DNA from 2 places in the Streptomyces sp. NPDC058955 genome. Region 1 is predicted to be linked to the other one. Evidence: riboswitches for the same ligand, from Rfam matches in the RefSeq annotation. Region 1 holds a riboswitch; the other holds the start of a gene.
The links. A riboswitch is a leader RNA that binds a small molecule or an ion and turns the genes downstream of it on or off. The one in region 1 is predicted to bind glycine.

Region 1 (8,508 bases):
CGCTCGGGCGCAGCACGGAGGGCCGGCCCGGAGGAGACTCCGGACCGGCCCTCTGTCATGCCTGCGGTCAGTGGTCGTACTCGTCCAGCGGCGGGCAGGAGCAGACCAGGTTCCGGTCGCCGAAGGCGCCGTCGATGCGGCGGACCGGCGGCCAGTACTTGTCGGCGGCCGAGACGCCGGCCGGGAAGACCGCCACGTCACGGTCGTAGGCGTGGGCCCACTCGCCGCCGAGCGCGGCCGCGGTGTGCGGGGCGTTGCGCAGCGGGTTGTCCTCGGCCGGCCACTCGCCGGAGCCGACCTTCTCGATCTCGGCGCGGATCGCGATCATCGTGTCGCAGAAGCGGTCCAGCTCGGCCAGGTCCTCGGACTCGGTCGGCTCGATCATCAGCGTGCCGGCGACCGGGAAGGACATGGTCGGCGCGTGGAAGCCGTAGTCGATCAGGCGCTTGGCGATGTCGTCGACGGTGACGCCGGTCGCCTTGGTCAGCGGGCGCAGGTCGACGATGCACTCGTGGGCGACCAGGCCGGCCGGGCCGGTGTAGAGCACCGGGTAGTGCGGCTCCAGGCGCTTGGCGATGTAGTTCGCCGCGAGGACGGCGACCTGGGTGGCGCGCTTGAGGCCCTCGCCGCCCATCAGGCGGACGTACGTCCAGGAGATGGGCAGGATGCCGGCGGAGCCCCACGGGGCGGCCGAGATCGGGCCGACGCCGGTCTCCGGGCCCGCGGTGGGCTGGAGCGGGTGGTTCGGCAGGTACGGGGCGAGGTGCGCGCGCACGCCGACCGGGCCGACGCCCGGGCCGCCGCCGCCGTGCGGGATGCAGAAGGTCTTGTGCAGGTTGAGGTGCGAGACGTCGCCGCCGAAGTGGCCCGGCTTGGCGAGGCCGACCAGGGCGTTGAGGTTGGCGCCGTCGACGTACACCTGGCCGCCGGCCTCGTGCACGGCGGCACAGATGTCGGCGACGTGCTCCTCGAAGACGCCGTGCGTCGACGGGTAGGTGATCATGAGCACGGCGAGCTCGTCGCGGTGCTGCTCGATCTTGGCGCGCAGGTCCTCGACGTCGACCTCGCCGTCCTCGGCGGTCTTCACGACGACGACCCGCATGCCGGCCATCACGGCGGAGGCGGCGTTGGTGCCGTGCGCGGAGGACGGGATGAGGCAGACGGTGCGCTGCTCGTCGCCGTTGGCGCGGTGGTAGGCGCGGACCGCGAGGAGACCGGCCAGCTCGCCCTGCGAACCGGCGTTCGGCTGGATCGACACCTTGTCGTACCCGGTGACCTCGGCCAGACGCTCCTCCAGCTCGGTGATGAGCGTGACGTAGCCCTGGGCCTGCTCGATCGGCGCGAAGGGGTGGATCTGGCCGAACTCGGGCCAGGTCACCGGCTCCATCTCGGTGGTCGCGTTCAGCTTCATGGTGCAGGAGCCGAGCGGGATCATGCCGCGGTCGAGCGCGTAGTCGCGGTCCGCGAGGCGGCGCAGGTAGCGCAGCATGGCGGTCTCGGAGCGGTGCGCGTGGAAGACCGGGTGGGTCAGGTACGCGTCGGAGCGCAGCTGCGCGGCCGGGAGGGCGTCCTCGGTGGCGGCGTCCAGGGCCTCCACGCCGGCGGTGACGCCGAAGGCGGCCCAGACGGCGGCGAGCTGCTCGCGGCCGGTGGTCTCGTCGCAGGAGACGGAGACGTGGTCGGCGTCGACCCGGTACAGGTTGACGCCGGCCTCGCGGGCGACGGCGACGACGGCGTCGGCGCGGCCGGGCACGCGGGCGGTGACGGTGTCGAAGAAGGCGCCCTGGGTGAGCTCGACGCCCCCGGCGGTGAGGCCGGCGGCGAGGATCGCGGCGTACCGGTGGGTGCGCTGCGCGATCTGCTTCAGGCCGTCCGGGCCGTGGTAGACGGCGTACATGCCGGCCATGACGGCGAGGAGCACCTGGGCGGTGCAGATGTTGCTGGTGGCCTTCTCGCGGCGGATGTGCTGCTCGCGGGTCTGCAGGGCGAGGCGGTACGCCTTGTTGCCGTCGGCGTCGACGGAGACGCCGACCAGGCGGCCGGGCAGCGACCGGGCGTGCTTGTCCTGGACGGCCATGTAGCCGGCGTGCGGGCCGCCGAAGCCCATCGGCACGCCGAAGCGCTGGGTGGTGCCGACGGCGATGTCGGCGCCGAGCGAGCCGGGCGAGGCGAGCAGGGTGAGCGCGAGCAGGTCGGCGGCGACGGTGACGATCGCGCCGAGCTCGTGGGCGGCGTCGATCAGCGGCTTGATGTCGCGGACGGCGCCGGAGGCGCCCGGGTACTGGAGGAGCACGCCGAAGACGCCGCGCTCGGCGATCTCGGCGGGGATGCCGTCGGAGAGGTCGGCGACGACGACCTCGACACCCGTCGGCTCGGCGCGGGTCTCGATCACGGCGATGGTCTGCGGCAGCGCGTCGGCGTCGACCAGGAAGACGCCGTTCTTCACCTTGCCGACGCGGCGCGCGAGCGACATGGCCTCGGCGGCGGCGGTGCCCTCGTCGAGGAGGGAGGCGCCGGAGGTCGGCAGCCCGGTGAGGTCGGCGACCATCGTCTGGAAGTTGAGCAGCGCCTCCAGGCGGCCCTGCGAGATCTCCGGCTGGTAGGGCGTGTACGCCGTGTACCAGGCCGGGTTCTCCATGACGTTGCGGAGGATGACCGGCGGCGTGAAGGTGCCGTAGTAGCCGAGGCCGATCATCGGGGCCAGGACCTGGTTGCGACCGGCGAGGGTGCGCAGCTCGGCGAGGACCTCGGCCTCGGTGCGGGCGCCGGGGAGGTCCAGCGCCTCGGCGTTCTTGATGACGTCCGGCACCGCGGCGGCCGTCAGCTCGTCGAGCGAGGCGTACCCGACCTGGGCGAGCATCTTGGCCCGCGCCTCGGCGTCGGGTCCGATGTGCCGCTGCTCGAAGGGGATTCCCTGCTCGAGCTCGGAGAGCGGAGTGCGGTTGGCGGTCATGATGCGGGGGCCTCCTGGTCGTCACGACCTGCGAGGGGCACCACGGCGCGGGTGCCCGGACGGCCTCCCCCTCTGTCATCTCAACCTGAGAGCTTCACCGGCACGCCCGGGGGCACGCCGGCTTTCACCGTCGGTGAGAGCGGATGCCGTCGGCGTCCCGCCCTGCTTTCCAGAGTGACCTCGCCCGCGCGGTACCGGGTGCCTGAGAGATTCCGGGGAGGATTTGCTCCTTCGGCGCCCCCGGAATTTCATCCGGAGGACTCTCCCGCACGGTGTCGACAGCCACAGCCAGCCTACCAGCGCCGTTGTCGCTGTCATCGCTCAAGTGGCCGACATCGCAGTTGTGCACTTTCGTAGGGGTGTAGAGCAGTTGCGACCAGTTGGAGGGACCGTGCAGACCGACATCGATCCGCGCAGCCTGATCGGCCGCAAGGCGTTCGACCGGAACGGACACAAGATCGGAACCGTGGACGAGGTGTACCTGGACGACGCGACCGGCATCCCCGAGTGGGCGGCCGTCCGCACCGGACTGTTCAGCCGGGACGCCTTCGTCCCGCTGGAGCCGAGCGAGCTGGCCGACGACGGTCTGCACATCCCCTTCGAGCGCTCCCTCATCAAGGACGCCCCGGACTTCGGCGTGGGCCGGCACCTCTCCCCCGAGCAGGAGCTCCAGCTCTACCGCCACTACGAGCTGACGCTCCCGCCGCCGCCCGCGCAGATCCCGGACTTCGGCCGGCTCGCGGGCCAGGACGACGCCGCGTAGCCCCCTCCCCGCCGCCCGGGGTCACCCACCCGGGCGGACGCCCGGGGCGGCCCGCTCCGCCCCCGTCACCCCGCCGGGCACCAGCGGCAGCGGATCGGCCGGCTCCAGGTCGGGATCGTCCACCGAGAAGGTGCGCACCCGCCCCGGAGCCGTGCTGCCGGGCTCCTCGAAGCGGACGGTGACCCGCCCGAGCCCGCTGCCCTGCACCCAGCCCGCCCCGAGCACCGCGTGCCGCACGTCGTGCCCCGGCGCCCACCGCCGCGTCGCCGTCTCGGTGGCGGTCGGCGGCGCGTCGGGCGCCACGGGCGGCACGGCGCTCTCCGCGGGCTCCGCCGCCCCGCCCTCGGCGGCCTCCTCCGACGCCTCCGCCTGGGCGAACAGGTCCTCCTGCGTGTAGTCGGCGAGCCCGCTCACTCCGACCCCGAGCAGCCGCACCCCGCCCGTCGTGTCCACGAGTTCGAGCAGTCGCTCCGCCGCCTCCCGCACCACCAGCGGATCGTCCGTGGGCCCCCGCAGCGTCTCGGACCGGGTCAGCGTCGAGAAGTCGTACCGGCGCACCTTCAGCACGATCGTCCGCCCCGAGTGCCCCGAGCCCCGCAGCCGCGCCACGCACCGCTCCGCCAGCCGCTCCACCTCCAGCCGGATCCGCAGCCGGTCGTGCAGGTCGACGTCGAAGGTGTCCTCCACCGAGACCGACTTGGCGTCCCGCTCGGCCACCACCGGCCGGTCGTCGTGCCCCAGCGCCATCCGGTACAGCCCGGCCCCGTGCGACCGCCCCAGGATCCGTACGAGCTCGTCCTCGCCCGCCTCCACTACGTCGGCGACCGTCGTGATCCCGGCCCGCCTCAGATGGTCACCGGTGGCCGGACCCACCCCGGGGATGATCCGCACCGACCGGGGCGCGAGGAGCGCCCGCTCGGTGCCCGGCTCGAAGAGCACCAGTCCGTCCGGCTTCGCCTCCTCCGAGGCGATCTTGGCGAGCATCTTGGACCCGGCGAGCCCCACCGACCCGGTCAGCCCGGTCGTCGCCAGGATCTCGGCCCGCAACCGCTCCCCCACCGCCCGGGCGCTCGCGCTGTCGTCCGCGAGCCCCCCGGCCTCCAGGTCCACGAACGCCTCGTCCAGGCTGAGCGGCTCCACCAGCGGCGACAGCCGCCCCAGCAGCTCCATCACCTGACCGCTGATCGCCCGGTAGAAGGCGAACCGCGGCACCAGATACGCGGCGTTGGGCGCCAGCCGCCGCGCCTGCCCCATCGGCATCGCCGAGTGCACCCCGAAACGCCGCGCCTCGTACGACGCGGTGGCGACCACGCCCCGCGGCCCCAGCCCGCCCACCACCACCGGCTTGCCGCGCAGGCTCGGCTTCGACGCCTGCTCGGCGGCGGCGAAGAAGGCATCCATGTCCAGATGCAGAATCGTGGGGGCGGCTCTCACGTCTCCGATGCTGCCTCACGCCACTGACAATCGCCGGTACGGGCGGCCCGCCCGCACCGGCCGGAAGAAAACCTCAGACGGCCCGGTCGCGCCGGCGCCGCGCCAGCTCGTCCTGCGGGTTGTGCCGGACCAGCGTCTCGCCGGTGTCGACCCGCTCCCCGTGCAGCTGCGAGAGCGCCGACTCGACGTCCCGCCAGACCACCCCCACCGCGATGCCGAAGACGCCCTGCCCGCCCTGGAGCAGCGAGACGACCTCGTCGGGCGAGGAGCACTCGTAGACCGTCGCCCCGTCGCTCATCAGCGTCATCCGCTCCAGATCGCGGAAGCCGCGGGCGCGCAGGTGCTGCACGGCGGCCCGGATGTTCTGGAGGGCCACGCCCGTGTCGAGGAACCGCTTGACGATCTTCAGGACGACGACGTCCCGGAAGCTGTAGAGCCGCTGCGTCCCGGAGCCGTACGCGGGCCGCACGCTCGGCTCGACGAGCCCGGTGCGCGCCCAGTAGTCCAGCTGGCGGTAGGTGATGCCGGCAGCCGCGCAGGCCGTGGGACCGCGGTAGCCGATCGCCTCGTCCGCCACCCCGGCGCTCGTCTCCGTGCCGAAGTCGCCCACACTGCCGTGAAGCGGATACGGAGCGCTCTCCTCGGACACACGTCCGAGCGAGCTCCCTGCCGTACCGTCCGCGCTGCTCATCACGCCGACCCTCCGTCCTTGACCTGCCCACTCGAAGGTAGGCAGTCGCCAGGGGTGCGTCAACGATCGCCACACTCGGCACGCCGAGTGATAATCACCCGGAGAGTGGTTTCACGTATCCCCCTCCGGGGAAAGGCTACTCGAATGCGCCGACGGCGCCGCTCGAACGCCCCTTCACCACCGACTCCGGAACCCCCGGGTCACTGGCTCCCGAAGTCCTCGGGCGAGATCTGGTCGAGGAACTCGCGGAACTTCTCCACCTCGTCCTCCTGCTCGTCGGGGATCGCGATGCCGGCGTCGTCGAGGACGCCGTCGCTGCCGAAGATCGGCGAACCGGTCCGCAGGGCCAGGGCTATCGCGTCGGACGGCCGCGCGCTCACCTCCACACCGCTGGCGAAGACCAGCTCGGCGTAGAAGACCCCGTCCCGCAGATCCGTGATGCGGACCTGGGTGAGCTCCTGCCCCACCGCCTCCAGCACGTCCTTGAACAGGTCGTGCGTCAGCGGCCGGGGCGGCGCCATGCCCTGCTGGGCGAAGGCGATCGCGGTCGCCTCGCCGGGTCCGATCCAGATGGGGAGGTACCGGTCGCCTCCCACTTCGCGCAGGAGCACGATCGGCTGGTTGGAGGGCATTTCCACCCGGACACCCACAACGTCGAGCTCGTTCACACAGCAACCCTAGGACGTGCCCGACCGGTTTGGATAGTCGGGCCCCCGCTCAGGGCCCCCGCGACCCGGCGGCAAAGCCCTCCGGGGACGTCACTGGAGGCGGATCCCGAGCGCCGTCTGCACCAGCGCGGCGTGCAGCCGCACCGACAGCTGCGCCAGCTCGGCGGCCGTCTCCTCGGCATGTGCCCTGGTCTGCGGGTTGCGGTGGCGGCGCAGCGGCGCCACGACCTGCTCGATGAGCCCCGCCTCCCGGTCCGCCGACGCCTTCACGGCCCGCAGGTGCCGGGGTTCCAGCCCGAACCGCCCGAGATCGGCGACGATCCGCGCCACGTTCACGCTCTCCGCGTCGTAGCCGCCGCCCTCGCTCTCGCCGATCAGGCCGTACGACTCCCACTCCGCCAGTTCGGCCTCGGTGACCCCGGCCGCGGCGACCAGCTCGGCCCGGCCCAGGCGCATCACGCCCGGCCGCTCGCCCGCCGCCTCGTCCGAGGGGCCGTCGAGCAGGCCGTCCAGCAGGTCGCGGCGGCGTCCGGGCGCCGGGAGCCGCACCTGCTCGCCGCGGGCGAGGGCGTCGAGGTGCTCCCGGATGACCTTCAGCGGAAGGTAGTGGTCCCGCTGCATCCGCAGGACGGCGGCGAGCCGCTCCACGTCCTGCGGGCTGAACTTCCGGTACCCGGAGGCCGTACGGCGGGGCTCGACGAGCCCCTCGGCCTCCAGGAAGCGGATCTTGGAGATCGTCACTTCGGGAAACTCGTCCCGCAGCTGGTTCAGCACGGTGCCGATACTCACCAGCCGGTCACCCGCGGTGGCGGTGCCGGAACCGGCACCGCCCGTCGGTGTTCGCACCATGGACCTTTCCTGAAGGATCTCCGCCAGGCGTGTCAGACGCCTCGCTGGCTCGCGTAGAAGACCAGCCGGTACTTGCCGATCTGCACCTCGTCGCCGTTGTTGAGCACCACGTCGGAATCGATCGGCTCACGGTTGAGGTAGGTGCCGTTGAGGCTGCCCACGTCGGCGACGGTGAAGCTGCCGTCCTGGCGCCGGCGGAACTCGACGTGCCGCCGGGAGACCGTGAAGTCGTCCAGGAAGATGTCGCTCTGCGGGTGCCGGCCGGCCGTCGTCAGCTCGCCGTCCAGGAGGAAGCGGCTGCCCGAGTTCGGACCGCGGCGCACCACCAGGAGCGCGGAGCCGGGCGGCAGCGCCTCGACGGCCGCCAGGGCCTCGGGGGACAGCGCCGGCATCGCGATCTGACCGGTGGTCTCCGCGTCGTACGCCTCCAGACCCGAGATCGAGATCGTCGACGTCGTCTCGGAGGGACGCTCGGCGGCGATCCCGCCCCGCAGCGGCGTACCGCAGTGGGAGCAGAACCGGCTGTCCGCCGTATTGCGGTGACCGCACCTCGTACACACCGGCATGGACGCGTCCTCCTGCCGCGGCTGCCCCGCGGAGGTCTGGGTCGCGTACGGATCGGGGTTGAACCCTCCACCCGTACTTGAGGTTGATGGTTCACCGAAACCTATGCGCGCGGCACCGGCGGGGTCAACAGACGACGCGCCCGGCGCGCCCGGAATGTCGCCACCGACCTCGTCACGGAAGAGCGGGCGCTCGCCGCCCTGCTCCTCGCTCTGGGCATGGCGCGGCGCGCGGTGCCTGGCGTTGCCGCCGTCCTCGCGTGCGCTCTTGCCGAACAACTTCGCAAACAACTTCACGGGCGATTCCCCTTGACCGAAACAGACCCGCCCGTGGGGCAGGACGAACCGAGATCCATCACACCTGCCGACCCGGACACCTTCACAACGTCCGTATCCTCCGGACAGTTTCCACCACGCACCACCGTTGTGGTGCGCCGACCCCCCGCAACGCTCCAGCCCATGTCGCGGGACCCCTCGCCCCCTCTCTCACTGGGAGGACGACCGAGCGTAGTCAGGCCGCTTCGCGGGTCGCAAGGCATCGACGACGATCTTCGCCGACCGCTCCACCGTGGCCGTGGCCTGCTCCT
Region 2 (8,508 bases), on a different contig from region 1:
GACCCGGCGCTGCAGGCCCTTGGACTCGGCGGTGCGGATGTAGTCCTCGCCGAGCACCTCCAGGACGCTGGCGCGGGTCATGCGGACGATGACCGCGAGCGGGATGGTGGCCAGCGCGATGCCGGGCAGCACCAGGTGCATGAGGGCGTCCCAGGCGGCGTCGAACTCGCCGGTCAGCACGCCGTCGAGGACGGCGAAGCCGGTGACGCTGGTGGCGTCGATGCCGGTGGACTGGCGGCCGAAGGTGCCGAAGACCTCGCCGAAGGCGCCCTTGAGCAGCTGCGCCAGGAAGAAGACCGGGATGCAGATGCCGACCAGGGAGCCGGAGACGGAGGCCACGTCGATCCAGCCGCCGCGCTTGCGGGCGGCGAGGTAGCCGAGCGGGATGCCCACGACGGTGGCGATGAGCATGGCCGCGAGGCTGAGTTCGACCGTGGCGGGGAAGCGCAGCACGAACTCGTCCCAGACGGGCTGTCCGGTCTGCACCGAGGTGCCGAGGTCGAGGTCGAGGAGCCGCTTGAGGAAGCGTCCGTACTGGACGTAGATCGGCTGGTCGAGGCCCAGCGCGCGGTTGATGCGCGCCACATCGGCTTCGGTCGCCCGCTCGCCCAGGATCGCTGAGGCGGGTCCGCCGGGCAGTCGGTTCAGCCAGATGAAGAGCAGAACCGACAGGCCGAGCAGGGTGGGTATGAGCTGGAGAAGTCGTCGTACGACGAGTCGCAACACCCCGCGTGCCCCTTTCTTGCGTATGGAGGGTGGATGCGCGGACGCCCGGTCACGGGAGGAACGCGTGACCGGGCGGACCGCTTACGGGTGTGTTACTTGAAGGAGACCTCGGCGAAGTTCTCCTGCGTCAGCGGGGAGACCTTCGGCGGGACCACGTTCTTGCCGAACGCGATGGCCGGCGGGGAGGAGGTCAGCGGGAGACCGGGCAGGTACTCCATGATCGCCTCGTTGGCGGCCTTGTAGAGGTCCGTGCGCTTGGTCGGGTCGCCCTGGAGCGAGCCGGCCTTCACCGCGTTGAAGACCTTGTCGTTCTTGAAGCCCCACTGCTTGTCGTACCCGGCGAACCAGGTGCCGATGAAGTTGTAGCCGTCGTTGAAGTCACCGGTCCAGCCGAGCATGTGGAGGGGGCAGCCGCCCTTCTCCACCGCGTCGACGTAGTCCGGGTTCCACTTCTTCGGCTTGGGGTTGACCTTGATGCCGGCCTTCTCCAGGTCGGCCTTGACCAGCTCGAAGATGTCCTGCGGGGCAGGCATGTACGGGCGGGTGACCTCGGTCGGGTAGCAGAAGTCGATCGACAGGCCGCTCGCGCCGGCGCCGGCGAGGAGCGACTTGGCCTTGGCGGTGTCGAACGGGTACTTCTTCACGTTCTCCGAGAAGCCGGCGACCGTGTCGGGCATGAACTGGGTCGCGACCTTGCCGCCCTCGGGCAGCTGGGTCTTGACGATGTTCTCGCGGTCGACGGCGTGCGCGATGGCCTGGCGGACCTCGGGCTTCTTCAGCGCCGGGTTGGCCTCCTGCGTCATACCGAGGTAGAGCAGGTTGAAGACGTCACGGGTCGGGACCTGGAAGCCGGCGCCCTCGAGGGTCTTGATGTCGGCGGGCGCGACCAGGTCGTAGCCGTCGATGTCACCGGCCTGGAGCGCCTGGCGGCGGCCCTCCTCGGTGTCGATCGTGCGGAAGACCAGGTTCTTGACCTTGGCCTTCTCGCCCCAGTAGTCGTCGAAGCGCTCCAGGGCGACTTCCTTGTTGCCCTTGTTCCACTTCGTGATCTTGTACGGGCCGGTGCCGGCGACCGTGCCGGCCTCCTGGCTGTACTTGGGGTACGTGATGGCGTCGCCGGCCTCGGTGACCTGCTGCTTCGCGTACTCCTGGATCGCCTTGGGCGAGTGGATCGCGAGGGCCTGGAGGGAGAAGCCGCCGGGCAGGTTGGCGGAGGGCTCGAAGACCTCGATGACGGCCGTGGCGTCGTCCTTGACCGTGCAGGACTTGTAGTTCGCCTTGGGCGTCTCCTTGTCCTCGTTGGCCTTGAAGCCGCCCATGATGGTCTGCCAGTAGTACGAGACCGCGCTCGACTGGTAGGTGCCCTTCCAGTTGAACCAGTAGTCGTAGTTGGCGCAGACCGCCTTCGCGTCGAGGGTCTCGCCGTCGTGGAACTTCACGCCCTTGCGGAGGTTGAAGGTCCAGACGGTGCCCTCGGGGTTGCTCGACCACTTCTCGGCGAGCCCGCCGACGAGCTTGCTGCCGCCGGACTCGTGCTCCAGGAGCGCCTCGAACGCCTGACGGGTGACCCGGAAGGTCTCGCCGTCGCTGGCGAGGGCCGGGTCGAGGGAGGCCGGGTCGCCCGGGGCGCCGAACACGAAGGTGTCCTTGGCTCCGGACTTGTTCTCGTCCTTGTCCCGGTCGCTCGCGCAGCCCGTGGCGATGAGGCCGACCGTGATGGCCGCCGTCAGAGCCCGGGTCGACCGGGAATTGAGTATGCGCATGGGTCCACCCCTGGGTCGCCATGTGTGGTCTTGACCGGCCGAACGCTACTGGCGAGTGACGGCGCAGAGAACAGTCCGCATAGCGGTGATACCAACCTGAGACCCGGACACTCACCAAATCGGGCGGTTGCCGGACATCGGCGGCCGGAGCGTCCGCAAGCGGACGCAAAACCCCGCCCTGGCAAGGCATTTCGGCCAGGGCGGGGTATCGGGTGCGAAGGGGACGTCAGCGGTGCCGGGCCGGCGGGTAGCCGTATCCCGGACTCTGGGATCCCGCATGCTGGGACGGGGCGCCGTGTGCCTCGCGGTCGTAGAAGGGCCGCGCGTGGGCCCGCAGCCAGAGCGCCACCGGGTCGTACGCGTCGGAGAGCGCGACCGTCGAGACGGGCAGCCCCTCGGGCACGGCGTTGATCGACTGGCGCATCATCGCCCGCACCTCGTCCACCGTCGCCGCCGAACCGTCGTACAGGTCGAGGCCGATGACCAGGTACGGAGTGCCGAGCGCGGGCTGCACCCAGCCGCGGCGGAGCGAGCGGACGGCCGGCGTCCGGTGCGCGTTCTGGGTCAGCTGGGCGTAGAAGTGCGGGATCTCCAGGGCGGGTTCGGAGACCCGGAGCGGTCCGGCGGGCATCCGGTCGAGGCCGGTGGCGATCCGGCGCAGATCGGCCCACGGGATGCCGACGCCGCCGCCGGGCGCGTGCGGGTTGAGCCAGACGCCCCAGCGCTCGGGGTAGAGGGCGCGGGCGATCTCGCGGCCGGTGACGCGCTCGTGGGCGCGGTGCCAGCCGGAGGCGGCGAGTTCGCCGGCCGAGGTGACGCAGGGCGCGTAACCGAAGCCGTCGACCTCCATGTTGCCGTACTGGGCCTCCGGCGAGCCCGGGCTGCCCTGCCAGAGCAGCATGTACAGCTCGCCGTCGGCCAGGGCGTGCAGCAGCCCCTCGTACGCGTCGTAGCGTCCGGGCGCCACCTGGCGCAGCATGTGCTCGACCTGTCCGGTCGTGGCGCCCCCTGACGCGCTCACCCTGGGTCCCGCCCCTCTGTCCTCTGTGTCGTACGGCTCGTTCGGTGGATCGGTCTCGGTCGGTCCAGCTTAGACAGGGCCGGGGGTCACCCGGTGGCGCGCTGGTAGAAGGGGCGCACCCGTTCCAGCATCCAGTCGCCGACCGGGTCGGCGGCCATGTCGAGCAGGATCAGGTTGACCGGCCAGGCGACCTCGACGCGGCCGAGGGCGCGGCCGAGGGCGTCCAGCGGGGCGTTGCGGTCGACGCCGTCCCAGCCGGTGAGCTGGACGCCGACGAAGAGGGCCGGTTCGGTGCCCTCGACGCTGGCGAGGGTGCGGCGGGCGGTGGCGACGACGCCGGTGGCGTCGAACTCGGCGGCGGCCGCGGCGAGGAAGTCGACCGGGTCGTCCTGCCAGTCGGGCTCGAAGAGCCGGACCCGGCCGCCGGACGCCGGCCCGTCGAGGGCGGTGCGGCCGACCCGGCAGAGCTCGGCGACGGCGGGCGGGGGCAGCGGGACGCCGACGACGCCGCCGGGGTTCACCGCGATGCCGAGCTGCGGGGGCAGGCCGCGGGCGAAGTCACGGGCGGGGGCGACGGTGAAGGACATGTGGTCGCCGACGCAGGCGAGGAACTGCTCCTGCGAGCTGTAGACGGGGACGTAGGCGGCGCCGCCGATCTCCATCGTGGCGAGGTCCAGACTGGGGCTGTCGGGGCCGCCGCCGTTGGGCAGCGGGACCCAGACCTGGCTGCGGCCGAGCACCTCGATGAGCCGGCCTCCGGCCGCGGGCTCCCCGAGCGCGGCGGCCAGCGCCTCCTCGAGCTCGTTGCCCGGCCACGTCACGTCCACGGTGGTTCCGTCCCCTTCTCGCACGGCCCTGGTCCCGGCCGTCCCGCAGCACCCTAACGCCGCCCCGCCCCGGCTGTGACCAGAACCCGCGTCCGGGGGGGGCGGGCGTCAGGCGGCCTCGCGGAAGCCGATGCGGCGCAGCGCGGTCGCGGCGTCCCGGTCGAGGAGGGTGGCGGAGGCGCAGCCGCGGGGCAGCCGGCCCGCCTCGACGGCGGTGACGAGCCGGCCGACGGCCCTGCGGTGCCGGGCGAAGGCGTACGCGGACACCCCGCGGCCCCGGTCGCGCTGGCCGTCCCGGGCGGTGGCCGGGTCGACGTCGAGGAGGACCAGGTGGAGGTCGCGGCCGCGGCGGGCGGCGGAGCGGGCGAGCCAGCCGCGGACCCAGGACTGGGTGCCGCAGTCGTGGACGACGACCCCGGCGCCGGAGCGCAGGGCCCGGTGCAGCCCGGCGTAGTGCGCGATCCGGACCAGCGGGCGGTAGAGCGCGTACGGCAGGAGGCGGGGCATCCGGGCCTCCCAGCGCTCCCGGGCGTCCTGCGAGTCGATGCCGCGGCCCTCGGCGGTCCGCCGCAGCAGGGTGGACTTGCCGCTGCCGGGCAGCCCCGAGACGACCACGACGTCGCCGGCGGCGAAGGTCAGGGCGCGCGGGCCGCGCCCGCCGCGGTCGCGCAGGTCCCGCACGACGCGCCCGCGGCCGCGGGTCCGGGCGCGGGCGCGCTGGGCCGGTATGGCGGCGTCACTCGCGAAGACGCCGGTGTGCTGGATCCTCATCGCTGCTCCCCCTGTCGGGCCCCCGGGGGACGTGTCGGGAGACCTACGGAGACCCTTGCCCACGAAGTGTAAAGAAACGGTAATCCGAGACAAGCGATTTGCGGCGCCGACACCGTATGCGAGGATGTGCGCGCCAGGCGCGGCAGCGCCGTACAACCGCATACCGGCCGCTCGAATCCGCGCGGGAGAGTTCCGGACCGGCCCTGGGCCGTCCGGGCGCCGAAGGAGCAAGTCCCTCCCTTGAATCTCTCAGGCCCCGTACCGCGTGGATGAGGCAGATCTGAAAAGCGGGACACCCGTGGTGTCCCCACCCAAGGTGCAAGCCGGGGATGCCCCCGGTGAACCTCTCAGGTTCCATGACAGATGGGGAGGAACGTCCTTGCCTGTCATGTTTTCCGCCTTCGGGACCCGGGAGCCACGTCCATCATGAGCACCACCCCCCGCCTGACCGCCCTCGATGCCCTGCATCGTTCGCTGGGCGCGACCATGACCGACTTCGCCGGCTGGGACATGCCGCTGCGGTACGGCAGCGAGCGCGACGAGCACAACGCCGTCCGCACCAAGGCCGGCCTCTTCGACCTCTCCCACATGGGCGAGATCACCGTCACCGGCCCGCAGGCGGTCGACCTGCTCGACTTCGCCCTGGTCGGCAACATCTCCACGGTGGGCAACGGCCGCGCCCGCTACACGATGATCTGCCAGGAGGACGGCGGCATCCTCGACGACCTGATCGTCTACCGCCTCGGCGAGACCGAGTACATGGTGGTGGCCAACGCCTCCAACGCCCAGGTCGTCCTGGACGCCCTGGTGGCCCGCGCGGGCGGCTTCGACGCCGAGGTCCGCGACGACCGCGACGCGTACGCCCTGATCGCCGTGCAGGGCCCCGAGTCCCCCGGCATCCTCAAGCAGCTCACCGACGCCGACCTGGACGGCCTGAAGTACTACGCGGGCCTGCCCGGCACCGTCGCCGGCGTCCCGGCGCTGATCGCTCGGACCGGCTACACCGGCGAGGACGGCTTCGAGCTCTTCCTGAAGCCGGAGCACGCCGAGGGCGTCTGGAAGGCCCTGACCGAGGCGGGCGCGGGCGTCGGCCTGATCCCGTGCGGCCTGTCCTGCCGCGACACGCTGCGCCTGGAGGCGGGCATGCCGCTGTACGGGCACGAGCTGACCACCTCCCTCACCCCCTTCGACGCCGGTCTGGGCCGGGTCGTGAAGTTCGAGAAGCCGGGCGACTTCGTCGGCCGCAAGGCGCTGGAGGCCGCCGCCGAGCGCGCCGAGACCGCCCCGCCGCGCAAGCTGGTCGGCCTGGTCGCGGAGGGCCGCCGCGTCCCGCGCGCCGGCATGCAGGTCGTCTCCGGCGGCGAGGTCGTCGGCGAGATCACCTCCGGCGCCCCCTCCCCCACGCTCGGCGCGCCGATCGCGATGGCGTACGTCGACGCGGCGCACGCGGCCCCCGGCACCGAGGGTGTAGGGGTGGACATCCGCGGCACCCACGAGCCCTACAAGGTCGTGGCGCTGCCGTTCTACAAGCGCCAGAAGTGACGTATTCGTCTCAGGACGCGTCTCACCCCGCAAGACCCACGTACATCCGCACTCCCCCGGTACAGGAGAATCAGGTCATGAGCAACCCCCAGCAGCTTCGCTACAGCAAGGAGCACGAGTGGCTGTCGGCCGTCGAGGACGGCGTCGCCACGGTCGGCATCACCGAGCACGCGGCCAACGCCCTCGGTGACATCGTGTACGTCCAGCTCCCCGAGGTCGGCTCCACCGTGACCGCGACCGAGGAGTGCGGCGAGCTGGAGTCGACCAAGTCCGTGAGCGAGCTGTACTCCCCGGTGACCGGTGAGGTCGTCGAGGCGAACCAGGACGTCGTGGACGACCCGTCGCTGGTGAACTCCGCTCCGTTCGAGGGCGGCTGGCTGTTCAAGGTGCGCCTCACGGCCGAGCAGGACGACCTGCTCACCGCCGACGAGTACACCGCCTTCACCGCAGGCTGACCGAGACCCCGTAGGGATCGCTTCATGTCGCTTCTGAACACTCCCCTCCACGAGCTGGACCCGGAGGTCGCCGCCACCGTCGACGCCGAGCTCCGCCGCCAGCAGTCCACCCTCGAGATGATCGCCTCGGAGAACTTCGCTCCGGTCGCGGTCATGGAGGCCCAGGGCTCCGTCCTCACCAACAAGTACGCCGAGGGCTACCCGGGCCGCCGCTACTACGGCGGCTGCGAGCACGTCGACGTGGCCGAGCAGATCGCGATCGACCGGATCAAGGACCTGTTCGGCGCCGAGTACGCCAACGTCCAGCCGCACTCCGGCGCCTCCGCGAACCAGGCCGCCCTCTTCGCGATCGCCCAGCCGGGCGACACGATCCTGGGCCTGGACCTGGCGCACGGCGGTCACCTGACCCACGGCATGCGCCTGAACTTCTCGGGCAAGCAGTTCAACGTGGTCGCGTACCACGTGGACGACGCGGGCCGGGTCGACATGGCCGAGGTCGAGCGCCTGGCCAAGGAGCACCGCCCGAAGGTGATCATCGCCGGCTGGTCGGCGTACCCGCGTCAGCTGGACTTCGCGGAGTTCCGCCGGATCGCCGACGAGGTCGAGGCGTACCTGTGGGTCGACATGGCCCACTTCGCGGGTCTGGTCGCGGCCGGTCTGCACCCGAACCCGGTCGAGTACGCGGACGTGGTGACCTCCACCACGCACAAGACGCTCGGCGGCCCGCGCGGCGGCATCATCCTGGCGAAGAAGGAGTTCGGCAAGAAGCTGAACTCCTCGGTCTTCCCCGGTTTCCAGGGCGGCCCGCTGGAGCACGTGATCGCGGCCAAGGCGGTCTCCTTCAAGGTCGCGGCCTCGGAGGAGTTCAAGGAGCGCCAGCAGCGCACCCTGGACGGCGCCCGGATCCTGGCCGAGCGCCTGGTCCAGGACGACGTCACGGCGCACGGCGTCTCGGTCCTCTCCGGCGGCACCGACGTGCACCTGGTCCTGGTGGACCTGCGGAACTCGGAGCTCGACGGCCAGCAGGCCGAGGACCGGCTCCACGAGATCGGCATCACGGTCAACCGGAACGCCGTCCCGAACGACCCGCGCCCGCCGATGGTCACCTCCGGTCTGCGGATCGGCACGCCGGCCCTCGCCACCCGCGGCTTCCAGGCCGAGGACTTCACCGAGGTCGCCGACGTCATCGCCGAGGCCCTCAAGCCGGGCTACGACGAGGACAAGGCCGCGGCGCTGAAGGCCCGCGTGACCGCGCTGGCCGACAAGCACCCGCTGTACCCCGGCCTGAAGTAATTTCGTACGATTTAGTTCCGAGCCTGTTCGTACGGAACATCTGGGGCACCGCGCACACTGGACCTGTGAGCGCGGTGCCCCGCCCCATGCTCAGCCGTTTCTGCACCACC

Region 2: another riboswitch for glycine. It lies ahead of gcvT (glycine cleavage system aminomethyltransferase GcvT); the one in region 1 lies ahead of gcvP (aminomethyl-transferring glycine dehydrogenase).

Annotation. Positions count from the first base shown of each region.
Region 1 is NZ_JBHYKM010000108.1:5,808-14,315, reverse strand. Features, by position in the region: gene gcvP (aminomethyl-transferring glycine dehydrogenase) at 68-2,953, opposite strand; glycine riboswitch at 3,133-3,231, opposite strand; gene ACFW1I_RS30510 (PRC-barrel domain-containing protein) at 3,345-3,716, shown strand; gene ACFW1I_RS30505 (DNA polymerase IV) at 3,738-5,150, opposite strand; gene ACFW1I_RS30500 (MerR family transcriptional regulator) at 5,224-5,841, opposite strand; gene ACFW1I_RS30495 (bifunctional nuclease family protein) at 6,042-6,509, opposite strand; gene ACFW1I_RS30490 (MerR family transcriptional regulator) at 6,600-7,358, opposite strand; gene ACFW1I_RS30485 (FHA domain-containing protein) at 7,391-8,326, opposite strand; partial or broken gene ACFW1I_RS30480 (DUF881 domain-containing protein) at 8,408-8,508, opposite strand, start outside.
Region 2 is NZ_JBHYKM010000005.1:88,522-97,029, reverse strand. Features, by position in the region: gene ACFW1I_RS03995 (ABC transporter permease) at 1-726, opposite strand, end outside; gene ACFW1I_RS03990 (ABC transporter substrate-binding protein) at 819-2,489, opposite strand; gene ACFW1I_RS03985 (enhanced serine sensitivity protein SseB C-terminal domain-containing protein) at 2,716-3,510, opposite strand; gene ACFW1I_RS03980 (enhanced serine sensitivity protein SseB) at 3,597-4,337, opposite strand; gene ACFW1I_RS03975 (AAA family ATPase) at 4,446-5,108, opposite strand; glycine riboswitch at 5,281-5,382, shown strand; gene gcvT (glycine cleavage system aminomethyltransferase GcvT) at 5,535-6,650, shown strand; gene gcvH (glycine cleavage system protein GcvH) at 6,728-7,105, shown strand; gene glyA (serine hydroxymethyltransferase) at 7,130-8,398, shown strand.